DNA from 4 places in the Streptomyces sp. NPDC002181 genome. Region 1 is predicted to be linked to each of the others. Evidence: riboswitches for the same ligand, from Rfam matches in the RefSeq annotation. Region 1 holds a riboswitch; each other region holds the start of a gene.
What was found. A riboswitch is a leader RNA that binds a small molecule or an ion and turns the genes downstream of it on or off. The one in region 1 is predicted to bind cobalamin.

Region 1 (3,891 bases):
GCACGCATTCGATTGTGAGCCCCGCCGTGTGGGCCGGAGCAGAACGCATCGTACGGTCTGGTGGGGGTGTGCCGGAAGCGGATCCCGCGAGAGGATCGCGTGAACACACCGGTTCCGCTCCGGCGGCCGTGTTCGGCCGGGGCGGCGCTACGCCCGGCCCGGCCGCCGTGCCTCCGACTCGGTCACGGGGTCTCCGGCCCGCACCCCGTGCAGCACGTGGGCGAGCACTTCGGCACCCCGGGCCACGCGCGGACCCGGCCGGTTGAAGTAGGCGGGGCCGTCCAGCACCCACACCTCGCCGGCCCGTACGGCGGGCAGTTCCTCCCAGCCCGGCAGCGCGGTGAGCAGGCCGAGTTCGGTCAGGGTCCGTTCGGGCGGGAAGCCGCACGGCAGCACCAGGACGACGTCCGGGCGCGCCGCGCGTACCGCGTCCCAGGCCATCGGCTCGGTGTGCTCCCCGGGCGCGGCCAGCAGCGGATTCCCGCCCGCACACGTGATCTGCTCCGGTACCCAGTGTCCGGCCGGCCACAGCGGATCGAGCCACTCGATGGCCACCACCCGCGGCCTCGGCCGGCCCGCCACGGCGCGCCGGACCCCGGCGAGCCGGCCGAGCAGCTCCGTGCGCCGCCGTTCGGCCGTTTCCCGGACTCCCAGCAGGTCGCCCACGGTGACGAGGCAGTCCAGGACGTCGTCCAGGGTCCGTGGTTCCAGGCTCAGCACGCGCGGACCGGCGTCCATGAGGCGCACCGCCCGGGAGACGCCCTCGTAGGACACCGCGCAGACCCGGCAGAGGTCTTGGGTGAGCAGGACGTCGGGTGCGAGCGCGGCGAGAGCCTCCGTGTCCAGGGTGTAGAGCGAGGAGCCGCTGTGCGCCGCGCCGCCGACCGCGGCGGAGATCTCCCGGCTGCCGAGTGCGTCCGCGTCGAATTCGGCGCGGGTGACGACGGGCACCGACGCGACCGCCGTCGGCGGCCAGTCGCATTCGTGGGTACGTCCGACCAGGTCGGCGACGAGTCCGAGGTCCGCCACGATGTCCGTGGCCGCGGGGAGCAGCGAGACGATGCGCATGCCCCGACTCTAGGGGGTGTCGCCGAAGTCCCTTCTGGCCGGCGGGGTCTGGCACGCGCGCTCGCGGCGTTGTCGTCGGTCGACGACGCGAGCGTCGCCCCTCCCCCTGCCTTCGGCGGGAGGACCCCGTCCTCCGCCTTGCGGTCACACGCACCAGACCCCGCCGACCCCGCCCTCACGGGCGGACGAAGCCACTTCGACGACACCCCCTGGGCGCGCCCGGCTGGTGGGTCTGGACTTACTAGGACGTCCAACTATATGTTCGTGGGCACAAGGTCCGCGGTGCAGGGAAGCCGGTGAGAAACCGGCACGGTCCCGCCACTGTGACCGGGGAGTGTGCTGCCATCCACACGCCACTGACGAGGTCTGTCGGGAAGGCGGGCGGCGCGCGGGGATCCGGGAGTCAGGATACCGGCCGCGGATGTTCCGTGTTGTCCACGAGGATGGAGCAGACACGCATGGCACCGGTTTGTACCCACGACCCTGGTGATCCGGCGGAGCGCGCGCACACCGATCCGCGCTCGTAGTCCTCACGGCATTCCGCAGCGGCACACCCTCACCCAGGGTGCGGTCCGGCGGTGCGCCGTGCCATCCCCGGATCCAACCTGACGAGAGCAGGCATCCATGGTCCGTGAACTCACCCATTTCATCGGCGGAAAGCACACCACCGGTACGTCCGGACTCTTCGCCGACGTCCACGACCCCAACACCGGCGCCGTCCAGGCCCGGGTTCCGCTCGCCGGGCGCGCCGACACCGAGGCCGCCATCGCCAACGCCGAGGAGGCGCAGGCCGAGTGGGGGCAGTGGAACCCCCAGCGGCGCGCCCGCGTCCTGATGCGCTTCCTCCAGCTCGTCGAGGGCGAACGCGAGGCTCTGGCCCGGCTGTTGTCGTCCGAGCACGGCAAGACCGTCGCCGACGCCCACGGCGACCTGCAACGCGGCCTGGAGGTGGTCGAGTTCGCCGCCGGAATCCCGCACCTGCTCAAGGGCGAGTTCACCGACAACGCGGGGACCGGCATCGACGTGCACTCGCTGCGCTCCCCCCTCGGCGTCGTCGCCGGCATCACCCCGTTCAACTTCCCCGCCATGATTCCCCTCTGGCAGGCCGCGCCCGCCCTGGCCTGCGGCAACGCGTTCGTCCTCAAGCCCTCCGAGCGGGATCCGTCCGTACCGCTGCGCCTCGCGGAGCTCTTCCTGGAGGCCGGCCTGCCGCCGGGCGTCCTCAACGTGGTCAACGGCGGGAAGGAGGCCGTCGACACCCTCCTCGAGGACCCCCGCGTCCAGGCCCTCGGCTTCGTCGGCTCCACGCCGATCGCCGCGCACATCTACGCCACCGCGGCCGCCCACGGCAAGCGGGCGCAGTGCTTCGGCGGGGCCAAGAACCACATGATCGTGATGCCGGACGCGGACCTCGACCAGGCCGTCGACGCCCTGATCGGCGCCGGCTACGGCTCGGCGGGCGAACGCTGCATGGCCATCTCCGTCGCCGTACCCGTCGGCGAGGAGACGGCCGACCGGCTGGTCGCCGCCCTCAAGGACCGCATCGCGACCCTGAGGATCGGGCGCTCCGACGACCCGGACGCGGACTTCGGCCCCCTGGTCAGCCGCGACGCCCTCGACCGGGTCCGCCGCTACGTGGACATCGGCGCGAGCGAGGGAGCCGAACTCGTCGTCGACGGACGCGGTTTCACCCTGGAGGGTCACGAGAACGGGTTCTTCGCCGGCGCCACCCTCTTCGACCGGGTCTCCCCGCAGATGCGGATCTACCGCGAGGAGATCTTCGGCCCCGTCCTTTCGGTGGTCCGTGCCGCCGACTTCGAGGAGGCCCTGCGCCTGCCGAGCGAACACCCGTACGGCAACGGCGTGGCGATCTTCACCCGGGACGGGGACACCGCCCGTGAGTTCACCCGCCGGGTCAACACCGGCATGGTCGGGGTCAACGTGCCCATCCCGGTGCCCGTCGCCTACCACACCTTCGGCGGCTGGAAGCGTTCCGGCTTCGGCGACCTGAACCAGCACGGACCCGACTCGATCCGCTTCCACACCCGGACCAAGACCGTCACCTCGCGCTGGCCCTCCGGGGTCAAGGAGGGCGCGAGCTTCACCATCCCGACGATGGGGTGAGCGCGGTGACCACCACCCTCACCGAGGACCAGCTCGCCCTCGCCGAGGTCACCCTCGACTTCGCGCAGGAGCAGCTCGCCCCCCATGCCGTGGCCTGGGACCAGGACAAGCACTTCCCCGTCGACGTCATCCGACGGGCCGCCTCCCTCGGTCTCGCCGGCGTGTACGTACGCGAGGAACACGGCGGTTCCGGTCTCTCCCGCAGCGACGGCGTGCTCGTCTTCGAGACCCTCGCGACCGGCTGCCCGTCCATCGCCGGCTACCTCTCCATTCACAACATGGTCGCCTGGATGATCGACCGCTACGGCGACGAAGGCCAGCGCGCCCGCTGGCTGCCCGCCCTCTGCGCCGCGGCGACCCTGGGCAGCTACTGCCTGACGGAACCGGGCGCGGGCTCGGATGCCGCCGCGCTGCGCACCCGCGCCGAACGCCGGGGCGACCACTACGTGCTCACCGGGGTCAAACAGTTCATCTCCGGTGCCGGCGCCTCGGACGTCTACGTGGTCATGGCCCGGACCGGCGAGCCGGGCGCGGGCGGGATCTCCGCCTTCGTCGTCGAGCGCGGGGACCCGGGAGTCTCCTTCGGCCCCAATGAACGGAAGATGGGCTGGAACGCCCAGCCGACCCGCCAGGTGATCCTCGACGGTGTCCGCATTCCCGCCGACCGGCGGCTCGGTGTGGAAGGGGACGGCTTCCGCA
Region 2 (4,286 bases), on a different contig from region 1:
GAGCCGGTGGCGTGAGCGGGGTCCGCGCGGCGCTGGCGAAGGCGCGGTTCTTCGTACGGGAGTTCTCGGGCGAGGCGGCGTACGACCGCTACGTCGCCCACGCCCGTACGCACGACCCGGACGCGGAGGTCATGACCCGCCGCGCCTTCGAACGCGCCCGTACGGACTCCCGCGAGGCGGACCCCCGCGAGGGCTTCCGCTGCTGCTGAGCACGTACGTGAAGGGCCCCGCCGAATCGGCGGGGCCCTTCGGCATCCTCAGCGCACCCAGTCCTTGAGGACCTCGGTCTGGAGGGTGATGCCGACGGGCTCGGGGAGCTCGACGTCCTTCCCGTACGCCACGATGTGGGTGCTCTCGTACCGTCGGCCGTTGGGCTGGCTGTAGACGGAGATCTCGCACTTGGCCCGGTCGATCAGCAGGTAGACGGGAATGCCCGTCTCCGCGTAGGCGCGGGGCTTCTCGACGTGGTCCCGCCGGTGGGTGTCCGAATCCCACGAGGTCACCTCGACGGCCATGAGGATCGGGTCGGGGTCGACCCAGTCGCCCTGCCCGGCGAATGCCTTGGAAGGCGCCAGCACCGCGTCCGGGATGGCCCGCCCTCCCCGGTACGCCTCGGCCTTGATCCCCTGTCCCCCGTGCAGCCAGAGCTCCGGCCGGTACTGCATGCAGATCCGCGTGAGCCACTCGATGATCGTCTGGTGATCGCCGTCCGGCATGGCCTTGCTCCTGATAACCCCGTCGATGAACTCCAGCCGCGTCCCCTCCCTCTCGCGGGCCGCTATGCGCGCCACGGCTTCGAAGTCCTCGGTCAGCATGTGGGGCCGGTCTGTCATCACGGTCATGCCTCGCTCGCCTTCCTCGACGGTGCTGTCTTCGACGATAGCGCCGGGCACCGACAGCCGTCCGGCACACTCGACCGCATGGACATCGTGATCAGGGAAGCGCTGGCGGCGGAGTACGGGACGCTCGGGGAGATCACCGCGCAGGCCTACCTCGGGGACGGGCTGCTGACGTTCGGCGAGGACGATCCGTACCTCGTGCGGCTGCGCGACGTGGCCGGGCGCGCCGCCGACGGGGTGATACTCGTCGCCGCGACGGGCGAGGGCCGGCTCCTCGGCGGGGTGGCCTTCGCCGCGCCCGGGAGCCCGCTGTGCGACATCGCCGGACCCGGCGAGGCCGAGTTCCGGATGCTGGCCGTCGCTCGGGAGGGCCGCGGGCGGGGCGCCGGGGAGGCTCTGGTGCGGGCCTGCATCGACCGCGCCCGGGCCGTCGAGGGCGTACGGCGCCTCGTGCTGTCCACCACGGACGACATGACCGGCGCCCACCGGATCTACGGACGGCTCGGTTTCGTGCGCTCGCCGGAACGGGACTGGGAGCCCGTCCCCGGCCTCCCTCTGCGCACGTACGGTCTCGAACTGTAGCCACGCCGACACAACATCTAGGGGGTCGCGCAGGAGGGGGCCCCCACATGTATGCTCATGCTCGCTGTCGTCGCAGGGGAATCCGGTGCGAATCCGGAACTGTCCCGCAACGGTATGAAGTACACCCATTGGTGTCACCGCAAGTCCGATGACCTGCCGACAGTGCGCCCGGCTCGACCGAACCGGGTGTCGATACGTCCGGGCCTCGCGGTTGGGCCGGTGGACGCCGCGCGGTGCTGCCTTGCCCTGCCCGCGCGCGCCCGCTCGCGCCGACGCCGCAGGTGTCCCGGAGCCGAGCGAGGGAGAGCTCCCCCCGTGACCATCGCGCCTTCCGCACCGCGCGCCGAGTCCGACCCGTCCGACACCGGAATCGAGACCGGGGGACCTGGGGCCGCGCTGCTGCGGACCCTCACCGAGCTGACGGCCGACCTCCCCGACACTGACCCCGGCCGGGTCGCCGCCGCCGCGCTGCGCGGACGCAGCGCCGCCGCCGACGAGGCCGAGCTGCGCGCTCTGGCCACGGAGGCCGCCGCCGGTCTCATCTCCGAGGACCCGGCGTACTCCCGGCTCGCCGCCCGGCTGCTGACGCTGGCCGTCGCCGAGGAAGCCGCCGGCCAGGGGGCCACCTCCTTCTCCGCCTCCGTCGCGGTCGGCCACCGCGAGGGCCTCATCGCGGACCGCACCGCCGCGTTCGTGGCGCTGCACGCGAACCGCCTGGACGCGCTGGTCGAGCACACGCTCGCCGAGGGCGCCGACGACCGCTTCGGCTTCTTCGGCCTGCGCACCCTGCACAGCCGCTACCTGCTGCGCCACCCGATCACCCGCCAGGTCGTCGAGACCCCGCAGCACTTCATGCTGCGCGTGGCCTGCGGCCTCGCCGAGAACGACACCGTCCAGGCCGTCGAGGAAGTGGCCTCGCTCTACCGGCTGATGAGCCGCCTCGACTACCTGCCGTCCTCCCCCACGCTCTTCAACTCCGGCACCCGGCACCCGCAGATGTCCTCCTGCTACCTGCTGGACTCCCCGCTGGACGAGCTCGACTCGATCTACGACCGGTACCACCAGGTCGCGCGTCTGTCGAAGCACGCCGGCGGCATCGGCCTCTCGTACTCGCGCATCCGCGCCCGCGGTTCGCTGATCCGCGGTACGAACGGCCACTCCAACGGCATCGTGCCGTTCCTGAAGACCCTCGACGCCTCCGTCGCCGCCGTGAACCAGGGCGGCCGCCGCAAGGGCGCCGCCGCCGTCTACCTGGAGACCTGGCACGCGGACATCGAGGAGTTCCTGGAGCTCCGCGACAACACCGGCGAGGACCAGCGCCGCACGCACAACCTGAACCTGGCGCACTGGGTGCCGGACGAGTTCATGCGCCGCGTCAACGCGGACGCCGACTGGTCGCTGTTCTCCCCGGCCGACGTGCCCGAGCTGGTCGACCTGTGGGGCGACGAGTTCGACGCCGCCTACCGCAAGGCCGAGGCGGACGGCCTGGCCCGCAAGACCATGCCCGCCCGCGACCTGTACGGCCGGATGATGCGCACCCTCGCGCAGACCGGCCAGGGCTGGATGACCTTCAAGGACGCCTCCAACCGCACGGCGAACCAGACCGCCGAGCCGGGCACCGTCGTCCACTCCTCGAACCTGTGCACCGAGATCATCGAGGTCACCAACGACGGCGAGACGGCGGTCTGCAACCTGGGCTCGGTCAACCTGGGCGCGTTCGTCCTCACCGAGACCGGCGAGATCGACTGGGAGCGGCTGGACGAGACCGTCCGTACGGCCGTCACCTTCCTCGACCGCGTCGTGGACATCAACTTCTACCCGACCGAGCAGGCCGGCCGCTCCAACGCCCGCTGGCGTCCGGTGGGCCTGGGAGCGATGGGCCTCCAGGACGTCTTCTTCAAGCTGAAGCTGCCGTTCGACTCCCCCGAGGCGAAGGCGCTGTCCACCAAGCTCTCCGAGCGCATCATGCTGGCCGCGTACGAGGCCTCCTGCGACCTCGCCGAGCGCAGCGGCCCGCTCCCGGCCTGGGAGCAGACCCGCACCGCCCGCGGCGTCCTGCACCCCGACCACTACGACGTCGAGCTGAACTGGCCCGAGCGCTGGGACGCCCTGCGCGCCCGCGTCGCGAAGTCCGGCATGCGCAACTCGCTGCTGCTGGCCATCGCGCCGACCGCGACGATCGCCTCGATCGCCGGCGTGTACGAGTGCATCGAGCCGCAGGTCTCCAACCTCTTCAAGCGCGAGACCCTGTCGGGCGAGTTCCTCCAGGTCAACGGCTACCTGGTGGAGGAGCTGAAGAAGCTCGGCGTGTGGGACGCGCAGACCCGCGAGGCGCTGCGCGACTCCTCCGGCTCCGTCCAGGGCTTCGGCTGGATCCCGGCCGAGGTGCGCGAGCTGTACCGCACGGCGTGGGAGATCCCGCAGCGCGGTCTGATCGACATGGCGGCGGCCCGTACGCCGTACCTCGACCAGTCGCAGTCGCTGAACCTGTTCCTGGAGACGCCGACCATCGGGAAGCTGTCCTCGATGTACGCGTACGCCTGGAAGCAGGGTCTGAAGACCACGTACTACCTGCGCTCGCGCCCGGCGACGAAGATCGCCCGTGCCGCCCAGGCGGCCACCCCCGCAGCGCTCCCCCTGGCCGACGCCGCCGCCGAGGCCGCGGCCGCGGAAGCGCTGGCCTGCTCCCTTGAGAACCCCGAGTCCTGCGAGGCCTGCCAGTAATGAGCTCCACCGACAAGAACCTCCTGGACCCGGGCTTCGAGCTCACGCTCCGCCCGATGCGCTACCCGGACTTCTACGAGCGCTACCGGGACGCGATCAAGAACACCTGGACCGTCGAGGAGGTCGACCTCCACTCGGACG
Region 3 (4,286 bases), on a different contig from region 1:
CGTACGGGGCGGGGGAGGCCGCCCGCGGGATCCGGGCCGTCACGGGGCGCCCGGGGGGAGGAACGGGAGGCCGGCGGGGGCGCCGCCCTCGATGAGGCGCAGCAGGGCGTCGGTGTCCGCGTGTTCGGCGATCAGATCGCCCAGCAGGTCCAGCTGCTCCTCCCGCAGGGAGGAGAACGACGTGTCCGGGGACGGGACGAAGCGGCGGCCCGCGGCCGAAGCCACCTCCCTCAGGAACGCCCGCCGGAAGCCGTCCGACTCCAGCGAGCCGTGCCAGTGCGTGCCCCAGACGGAACCCACCCGGCAGCCGTCGAGGAACGGCTCCCCGCCCAGGACCTCGGCCACCCCGTGGTGGATCTCGTACCCGTCGACCGCCTCGCCGAGCGCGGTCCCGGAAGGCCGCTCCAGGGTCTTCTCCCGCTCGAAGCGGATCCGCACCGGCAGCAGGCCCAGCCCGTCCACCGAACCCGCCCGCGACTCGACCTCGTCCTCGATGTGCTCGCCGAGCACCTGGAAGCCGCCGCAGATCCCGAGCACGGGCCGGCCCTCGGCGGCCCGCCGCAGCAGCGCGTCCGCGAGGCCGCGCTCGCGCAGCCACTCCAGCGCCTTCACCGTGCCGCGCGTGCCCGGCACCACCACCAGGTCCGCGTCGGCCAGTTCCTCGGCCCGGTCCACGAACCGCACCACCACGCCCGGCTCCGCCGCCAGTGCGTCGACGTCCGTGAAGTTCGACATCAGCGGGACCGCGCACACCGCGACCCGCAGCACGTCCTCGCCGACCGGCGGGGCCACGACCGATTCGCGCACCGCGCCCCGCAGGGAGACCCGGAGCCCGTCCTCCTCGTCGATGCCCAGCCCGTGCCGGAACGGGAGCACCCCGTACGTCGCGCGCCCGGTCAGGCCGCGCAGCATCTCCATCCCGGGCTCCAGCAGCGACACGTCGCCGCGGAACTTGTTGACCATGTATCCGGCGATCAGCGACTGGTCCTGGGGCGACAGCAGCGCCGTCGTCCCGAAGAACGACGCGAAGACCCCGCCCCGGTCGATGTCCCCGACCACGACCACCGGGAAGCGCGCGGCCCGCGCGATCCCCATGTTCACGATGTCGGTCCGGCGCAGGTTGATCTCGGCCGGACTGCCCGCCCCCTCGCAGATCACGGCGTCATACGTGCCCCGCAGCTGCTCCAGGCAGTCCGTGACGACCCCGAGGAGCTGTTCCTGCCGCCCCCCGTGGTAGCCGCGCGCGCTCATCTCGCCCACCGGCTTGCCCAGCAGCACCACCTGGCTGCTCCGGTCGCTGCCGGGCTTGAGCAGCACCGGGTTCATCAGCGCCGTCGGCTCCACGCGGGCCGCCTGCGCCTGCATCGCCTGTGCGCGCCCGATCTCGGCGCCCTCGCGGGTCACGAAGGAGTTCAGCGACATGTTCTGCGCCTTGAAGGGCGCCACCTTCACGCCCTGCCGGGCCAGCCAGCGGCAGATGCCCGCGGTGACCACGCTCTTGCCCGCGTCCGATGTGGTGCCGGCGACGAGGAGTCCCCCGCCGAGCTGCTTCGCGCCGCTCATCCGCGTCCCTTCCGTATGCCGTACGACACCGCACAGCGCAGTGCCACACACGCCCCCAGCGCCAGCCACGTCACCTGACGCGACAGCCGCACCGCGCGTTCGATGTCCGCGACCTCCACCGGCCGGCCCTCCTCGCCGTTCAGCACGGCCCGGTGCTCGACCCGCCCGCCGTACGCGAGGGTCCCGCCCAGCCGTACACCGAGCGCCCCGGCGAACGAGGCCTCCACGGGTCCGGCGTTCGGACTCGGGTGCGCCGCGGCGTCCGCGCGCCAGGCCCGTACGGCTCCCCGGCGATCGGGCCCGGCCACCGCGGCGGCCAGGGCGGTCAGCCGCGCGCCCGGCCAGCCCACGAGGTCGTCGAGCCGGGCCGAGGCCCAGCCGTAACGCAGGTGGCGCGGGGACTTGTGGCCGACCATCGCGTCCAGGGTGTTCACGGCGCGGAACGCCAGGAGCCCCGGGACACCGGCGGCGGCGCCCCACACCAGGGCCCCGACCACCGCGTCGGAGGTGTTCTCGGCGACCGACTCCACGACGGCGCGGGCCATCTGCTGTTCGTCCAGGGCCTGCGGATCGCGCCCGCACAGGTGCGGCAGCCGCTCGCGGGCCACCTCGGCGTCCCCGGCGGCGAGAGCGCCGCCGATGGCGCGGGCCTCCCGGCCCAGCGAGGTGCCGCCGACGACGGCCCAGGTGGCCACCGCGGTCAGGGCGATACGGGCGGCAGCGGGCCGGGAGCGCACGGCGCGGGCTCCCAGCGCGCCGACGGCGACCGCGCCCCCGGCGCATACGAGGGTGTGCAGAACGCCGCGGGCGCGGTCGTCGCGCCACAGGGCGCGTTCGACGGCGGCGGCGGCTCGTCCGAAGGCGGCCACGGGGTGCCCTCGGCGCGGATCACCGAGGATCCGGTCGCCGATCAGGCCCGCCGCGGCGCCGTACGCGAAGACGCGGTCGGCACGCATGGTGCAGGTATGTCCTCACTCAGGGTCCGCGCCCTGGTTCGACGTGTCCGGCGGTGGGAGTTCCTGGCTCCCGGGGCGCACGTGCCGCGTGCTCCCCGGTGACAGTGGCGGGACCGCGCCGGATTCGCACCGGACTTCCTCTCCATGCCGCCGTATTGGCTCGGGCAGTCCACCACGCACCGCGAAGGCCCGTCAACTCGCCGTTGACCTGCGGCGGGGCAGGCCGCGGACACGGCTGCCGGGCGTACGAAAGCTCCCCCCGGGGAACCCGGAGGGAGCTCTGGCACGCCGTGCCCCGATCGGTCGGACCGGGGCATCGGATCAGGTCAGCTGACGATCAGGTAGATCCCGTACCCGACGGCCGCCGTGACGAGCGCGAAGCAGGCGTACGCACCGCTGCGGGCGAGGGTGGCGGTGCCGCCCTGCTCGGTGGCGGTCTCGTGCTTGGAGAGGCCCACCAGACCCAGGGTGAACAGGGCCACGAGGGCGACGGTGGCGGAGAGGCTGACCCCGAAGACGGAGCCGAGTGCTGCCCAGTCGATCTTCATACTGCGGATTCCTCTGTCGTTCTCGGGGTCAGACCGCGGCGGCGGGTGCCGCCGGTGCGGTCGGGGCGGCCGCCGGAATGGTGGCCTTCAGGGCATCGTCCGTCACAGCGGCGGTCGTACCGGCGACGGCCTCGGCAGCGGCCTCGGCGGCCATCGTCGGCGGGACGGTGACGGCGGCCATGGCCGTGGTGACGACACCCGGCTCCTCCGCCGCGGCCGCCTGCACCTCGTTCACGTTGCTGTGGTCGACGACCTGGCGGCGCGAGATCAGCCAGATGGCGACGCAGGAGGCGATCAGGAAGAGCGCGACGGCGGCGACACCGACGTCACCGGTGCGCATGACCAGCTCGGCGCCGGAGGCGACGACGGCGGCGGCCGGCAGGGTCAGGCCCCAGGCGATGAACATGCGGGTGGCGGTGGACCAGCGGACCACGCCGCCCTTGCGGCCCAGGCCCGCACCCATGACGGCGCCGGAGCACGCGTGGGTGGTGGAGAGGGAGAAGCCGAGGGTGGAGGAGGCCAGGATGACGCTCGCGGCCGAGGTCTGGGCGGCGAAGCCCTGCTGCGGCTGGAGGTCGGTCAGGCCGCTGCCCATGGTGCGGATGATGCGCCAGCCGCCCAGGTAGGTGCCCATGGCGATCGCCATGCCGGCGGAGACGATGACCCAGACCGGCGGGTTGGAGCCGGGCGCGAGCGCGCCGCCGGCGACCAGCGCCAGGGTGATGATGCCCATCGTCTTCTGCGCGTCGTTGGTGCCGTGCGCGAGGGAGACGAGACCGGCCGAGGCGATCTGACCGGCCTTGTAGCCCTTGGCGGAGGTCTTCTTGCCGACGTTGCCGCCCAGCTTGTACGTGACCTTGGCGGCCAGCATCGCGGCCGCGCCGGCCACGATCGGCGCGGCGATCGCGGGGAGCAGCACCTTGGTGACGAGCGTGCCGCCGTTGACGGCGCCGAGGCCGGCGGAGGCGACGGCCGCGCCGACCAGGCCGCCCATCAGGGCGTGCGAGGAGCTGGAGGGGAGTCCGACCAGCCAGGTGACCAGGTTCCAGAGGATCGCGCCGACCAGGGCGGCGAAGATCACTTCGGGCTGGATGCCCTCCTCGTTGACCAGGCCCTTGGAGATCGTCTTGGCGACCTCCACGGACATGAACGCTCCGACGAGGTTGAGCACGGCGGACATGGCCACCGCCGTCTTGGGCTTGAGGGCGCCGGTCGAGAT
Region 4 (4,286 bases), on a different contig from region 1:
CAGGGCCGCCTCGGGTACGAGGACCCGCAGCGCGCCGTCGTAGCCGCGCCCGGCCAGGCCGTCCTGGAGGCGGGCCGCGCGGTCGAAGGCCCGTACGAAGGAGGTCGCGGCGAGCCCGGCCAGCGAGCGCCACACCGCCGCCCGCCCGGACTGGCCCAGCCGGGCCGCCTGGGCGCGCCGGACCTGGGTCATCGAGTCCAGCAGCAGGAAGCCGATGCGGTACATGACGAGGGCCACGTCCACCACGGGCGCCGGGACCCCGGCCCGGACCAGCCGGGGCAGGACGTCCGACACGGGCGTGGTGAAGGCGAACAGCAGCACGCCGAGGGAGGCCGCCGAGGTACGCAGCAGCAGCTCGGCGGCGTGCCGGGGGCCGTCGGGCGCGAGCGAGACGAGCCCGGCCGGGCCGCCGACGGCGACCAGCAGCGGCAGCGCGCCGGTGAAGCAGAAGCCCAGCGGTATCCGGAAGGCCCGCCACAGCTGCCGCCCGGCCACGCCGGCCGGGCCGAGCAGCACGGCGAGCGTGGCGGCGGCGACCAGCGGCCCGCCGGGCCAGGGCGGCAGGCACACGGCGGTGACCGTCAGCCCGAGCCCGAGCAGGGCCTTCTCCAGCGGATGCCGGCGCCGCCACCGGCTGCCGTGCGCCGCCACGTCGATCGGCAGCACCGCCTACGACTCCGAGGCGGCGGTGTCCGGTGCGGCCGCGGGCGCACCGGCCGCACCGGCCGCAGCGGCCTGACGGCGGCCCTTGCGGACGCCGAAGTAGTAGGCGAGCACGCCCGCACCCAGGGCCGCCTGGAGGGCGAACAGGGCCGACTCCACCTCCCCGGAGGGGGGTTCGTACAGCGGCGAGAACCACGGCTCGTACTCCGGATCGAGCTCGGTGATCGCGGTCTCCGCCTGCGCGTCGGCGCCCGTGAAGGGCTCCTCCTTGCCCTCGCCCATCCCCAGTGCGATGGGCAGTACCGCCAGCGCCGCCACCAGGAGCAGCAGCAGTCCGTTGATCTTCGCGTTCCGGCTCAGGCTCATCACACGGCCGCCTTCTGCTCGCTGCGGCCGGTGAGCTTGGCGACGCCCAGCCGGACCAGGTCGGACTTGCTCGACTGCATCAGCAGCCGCATCACGAGCACCGTCAGCAGCCCCTCGCTCACCGCGAGCGGGATCTGGGTCACCGCGAAGATGCCCCCGAACTTCACGAGCGCGCCCGCGAACCCGGTGCCCGGGTCCGGGAAGGCCAGCGCCAGCTGCACGGAGGTCACGCAGTACGTCACCAGGTCGGCGAAGAAGGCGCCGAAGAAGACGGTCACCATCAGCGGCACGTCGAAGCGCTTCAGCAGCAGGTACACCCCGTACCCCGCCCACGGCCCGGCGATCGCCATCGAGAACACGTTCGCGCCGAGGGTGGTCAGCCCGCCGTGCGCCAGCAGCAGCGCCTGGAAGAGCAGGGTGATCGTGCCGAGCACCGCCATGATCGGCGGCCGGAACAGGATCGCCCCGAGCCCGGTCCCGGTGGGGTGCGAACAACTGCCCGTCACCGATGGGATCTTCAGGGCGGACAGGACGAAAGTGAACGCTCCGGACGCGCCGAGCAGCAGCGTGCTCTCCGGGTTCGCCTTCACCTCGCGGGTGAGGGCGCGGACACCGTGGACGACGAAGGGGGCGGACGCGGCGCCCCAGGCGACCGCGTGCAAAGGGGGCAGGAACCCCTCGGCTATATGCATGAGTGGGGAGACCTCTCCAGCACCTCGTGGATGGACAACGCGCCCCGGCCGGTCTCCTGGCTCACGGGTGCTGATGCCCTGGCCCCGCCTTCCCGGGCGGTGCGGAACCTCCCGCGCCGCCCAGTGGCTTCCCAAAGGAGTGGAGCCGGACTTCCCGTTCACAGTGGCGAGGGCCGCACCGGTTTTCCACCGGTTTCCCGTACACCAAGGCCCGCTGACCCTAGTCGCAGGGACGGACCTGCACCAACCCGGCCCGAACGCCCGCCTGTCCGGACACCCCGTGCCCGAACGGACGCGGTCCGCTGCCGGCGCCGGCGGGACCGGCGCCGGCGGCGTGCCACGGTCACCGGCAGACGTTGCGGTGCGCGACGTCCAGCACGAGGCGCTCGGGCCCGTGCAGCGTGAAGGAGCTGACGGAGGGCTTGGCGCCGAACGCGGCGCCGAAGGTCACGTACCCCTCGAAATCGCCGGTCAGGGCGAGGCCCTTCAGCTGCGGCAGGCGGATGTTGACCAGCCGCGGTCCGCGGTAGGTGCCGGCGCCCGCGCGGTCGTGCGCCGCGGCGGGATGCAGGCGGATCTGGAGGAAGTACTTCCCGGCCAGCGGGACGGGAGCGCCGGACCCGTCGTGGACCAGCCGGGGGACGCGGGTGACGGTGGCCCGCGGGGCGTGTCCCCGCAGGTCGATGACGATGCGGTCGTACGTGCAGTGCCCGCCCCAGCGGGCGTTCACGACGAGCGGCGTGGGCCGCACGGCGGCCGAGGCCGGAGCGGCGAGGGTGATCCCGGCGGTGAGCAGCGCACCTGTGGCGAGGGCCGCGAGCTGCCGGCGGCGGAGGTGGTTGCGGAGGTGGTTCATGACGTCCCCCTGATTCTTCAGAGGCGGGGACCGGTGTCACTGCTGAGGACACTCCCCGGCAGGCTCATGGTTGCACCCAAAACCACCCAGACAAAAAGAAAACATGCCAAAAGGGAACTTAGCGGGGCAGCAGGGTGCTCAGCTCGGCGTCGAGGTCGTAGTGGCGCTGCTCCTCGCCCCGGGGCACGAGCCCGACCAGCCGCCGGCACAGCGCCCGCACGTCCTTCGCCCGGGCGGACACCACGCAGCTCTGAGCGCCGTTGGTGAAGGCGAGGAAGACCCGCGGTTCCCCGCCCTGCCAGCGCGGCCACACCTGGATGTCCCCCTCGCCCGTCACGCAGCTCTCCCCGTCGATCAGCAGGTCCCGGGAGAACACCCAGCGCGCCAGGTGCGTCCCGGCGCCCCGGAAGTCGAGCGCCAGCTCGTAGGGCCGGTCGGGGCGGTAGGTGAAGGCCCCGTCCACGGACACGGGCTCGGGGGAGGCCTCCAGCCGGAGCGGGAGGACGCGGTATTCGATTCCGTCCATGCGCAGCGCCTCTCAGTCGTGTCCGGCCGGGGCCGGCGGCCCTATCGGGCAAGCTAGCCCACCTCCCGGCTACCCCCGCGGGCCGAAAGTCCTCAGCCCGGGGGCCGCTGGACCCCATTCGTCACAGGAAGGGGAACGGGTGCGGGTGCGGTGGCGGGGGAGGGAACGCGAAGGGGCCCGCCCTCCGGGGGGAGGGCGGGCCGCCGGGTCACCGGTCCGCTACGGAACGGGGTTGAACACGAACGAGTCGTTGGACTGCCCGATGGCGGTGAAACCGGCGCCGTTGGCCTGGGCGCCGTTGTTCTGGTTGGACGCCCCGGAGCCCGTGGCGAGCTGCTGGGTGGTGGAGGAGTTGCCGAGGTTGCCGCCGGCGACCCCGCTGCCGAGGATCTCGCCGGCGGCGGCGTTGGACGAGACGCCCGCACCGGCTCCGTTGTCGGCCTGGGCCGTACCCGTGAAGAGCAGGGCGGCGAAGGGGAGCGCTGCGACAGCCGCCAGGACTCGGATGCTGCGGTTGCTTGCCATGATGAAGTCCTCCAGTACGCAAAAAGGCTGCGGTCCAAGGCGGTTGGCCGACCGCCGGGGGTGTGGCCGCGACGTCACGTGATCACCATGGCGCATGTGATCATCGAGAGACCAGCCCGGGGAGGAGGGTTCGCCCTCACGCGTGATCAACTCCGGGCAAACCTCAATTGGCCTGCGAATTCACCAAGTTGTGGAACGCCGGAGGGGCCCGGCGCACCGCGCCGGGCCCCTCCTTCGTCATGCGTGCCGGATCAGCATTCGATGACGTTGACCGCCAGGCCGCCGCGGGCGGTTTCCTTGTACTTGACCTTCATGTCGGCGCCGGTCTCCTTCATGGTCTTGATGACCTTGTCGAGGGACACCTTGTGGGAGCCGTCGCCGCGCATGGCCATCTTGGCCGCGGTGACGGCCTTGACCGCCGCCATGCCGTTGCGCTCGATGCACGGGATCTGGACGAGGCCGCCGACCGGGTCGCAGGTGAGGCCCAGGTTGTGCTCCATGCCGATCTCGGCCGCGTTCTCCACCTGCTCCGGGGTGCAGCCCAGGACCTCGGCGAGGGCGCCCGCCGCCATCGAGCAGGCCGAGCCGACCTCGCCCTGGCAGCCGACCTCGGCGCCGGAGATCGAGGCGTTCTCCTTGAAGAGCAGGCCGATCGCGC

Region 2: another riboswitch for cobalamin. It lies ahead of ACFYXV_RS02555 (ribonucleoside-diphosphate reductase subunit alpha); the one in region 1 lies ahead of ACFYXV_RS33710 (CoA-acylating methylmalonate-semialdehyde dehydrogenase).
Region 3: another riboswitch for cobalamin. It lies ahead of ACFYXV_RS27855 (cobalamin biosynthesis protein); the one in region 1 lies ahead of ACFYXV_RS33710 (CoA-acylating methylmalonate-semialdehyde dehydrogenase).
Region 4: another riboswitch for cobalamin. It lies ahead of ACFYXV_RS01165 (energy-coupling factor ABC transporter permease); the one in region 1 lies ahead of ACFYXV_RS33710 (CoA-acylating methylmalonate-semialdehyde dehydrogenase).

What each region holds. Positions count from the first base shown of each region.
Region 1 covers NZ_JBIASC010000023.1:50,524-54,414, forward strand. Annotated here, with positions in the region: gene ACFYXV_RS33705 (cobalamin-binding protein) at 148-1,068, opposite strand; cobalamin riboswitch at 1,317-1,503, shown strand; gene ACFYXV_RS33710 (CoA-acylating methylmalonate-semialdehyde dehydrogenase) at 1,693-3,192, shown strand; partial or broken gene ACFYXV_RS33715 (acyl-CoA dehydrogenase family protein) at 3,189-3,891, shown strand, end outside.
Region 2 covers NZ_JBIASC010000001.1:560,566-564,851, forward strand. Annotated here, with positions in the region: gene ACFYXV_RS02535 (carbon starvation CstA family protein) at 1-15, shown strand, start outside; gene ACFYXV_RS02540 (YbdD/YjiX family protein) at 12-209, shown strand; gene ACFYXV_RS02545 (Uma2 family endonuclease) at 258-842, opposite strand; gene ACFYXV_RS02550 (GNAT family N-acetyltransferase) at 921-1,421, shown strand; cobalamin riboswitch at 1,466-1,597, shown strand; gene ACFYXV_RS02555 (ribonucleoside-diphosphate reductase subunit alpha) at 1,737-4,145, shown strand; gene ACFYXV_RS02560 (ribonucleotide-diphosphate reductase subunit beta) at 4,145-4,286, shown strand, end outside.
Region 3 covers NZ_JBIASC010000013.1:185,531-189,816, forward strand. Annotated here, with positions in the region: partial or broken gene ACFYXV_RS27850 (cobyric acid synthase) at 43-1,563, opposite strand; gene ACFYXV_RS27855 (cobalamin biosynthesis protein) at 1,560-2,519, opposite strand; cobalamin riboswitch at 2,557-2,708, opposite strand; gene ACFYXV_RS27860 (hypothetical protein) at 2,846-3,067, opposite strand; gene ACFYXV_RS27865 (anion permease) at 3,096-4,286, opposite strand, start outside.
Region 4 covers NZ_JBIASC010000001.1:257,171-261,456, reverse strand. Annotated here, with positions in the region: gene cbiQ (cobalt ECF transporter T component CbiQ) at 1-666, opposite strand, end outside; gene ACFYXV_RS01170 (energy-coupling factor ABC transporter substrate-binding protein) at 670-1,023, opposite strand; gene ACFYXV_RS01165 (energy-coupling factor ABC transporter permease) at 1,029-1,721, opposite strand; cobalamin riboswitch at 1,750-1,945, opposite strand; gene ACFYXV_RS01160 (hypothetical protein) at 2,065-2,577, opposite strand; gene ACFYXV_RS01155 (SsgA family sporulation/cell division regulator) at 2,696-3,103, opposite strand; gene ACFYXV_RS01150 (hypothetical protein) at 3,323-3,628, opposite strand; gene ACFYXV_RS01145 (L-serine ammonia-lyase) at 3,880-4,286, opposite strand, start outside.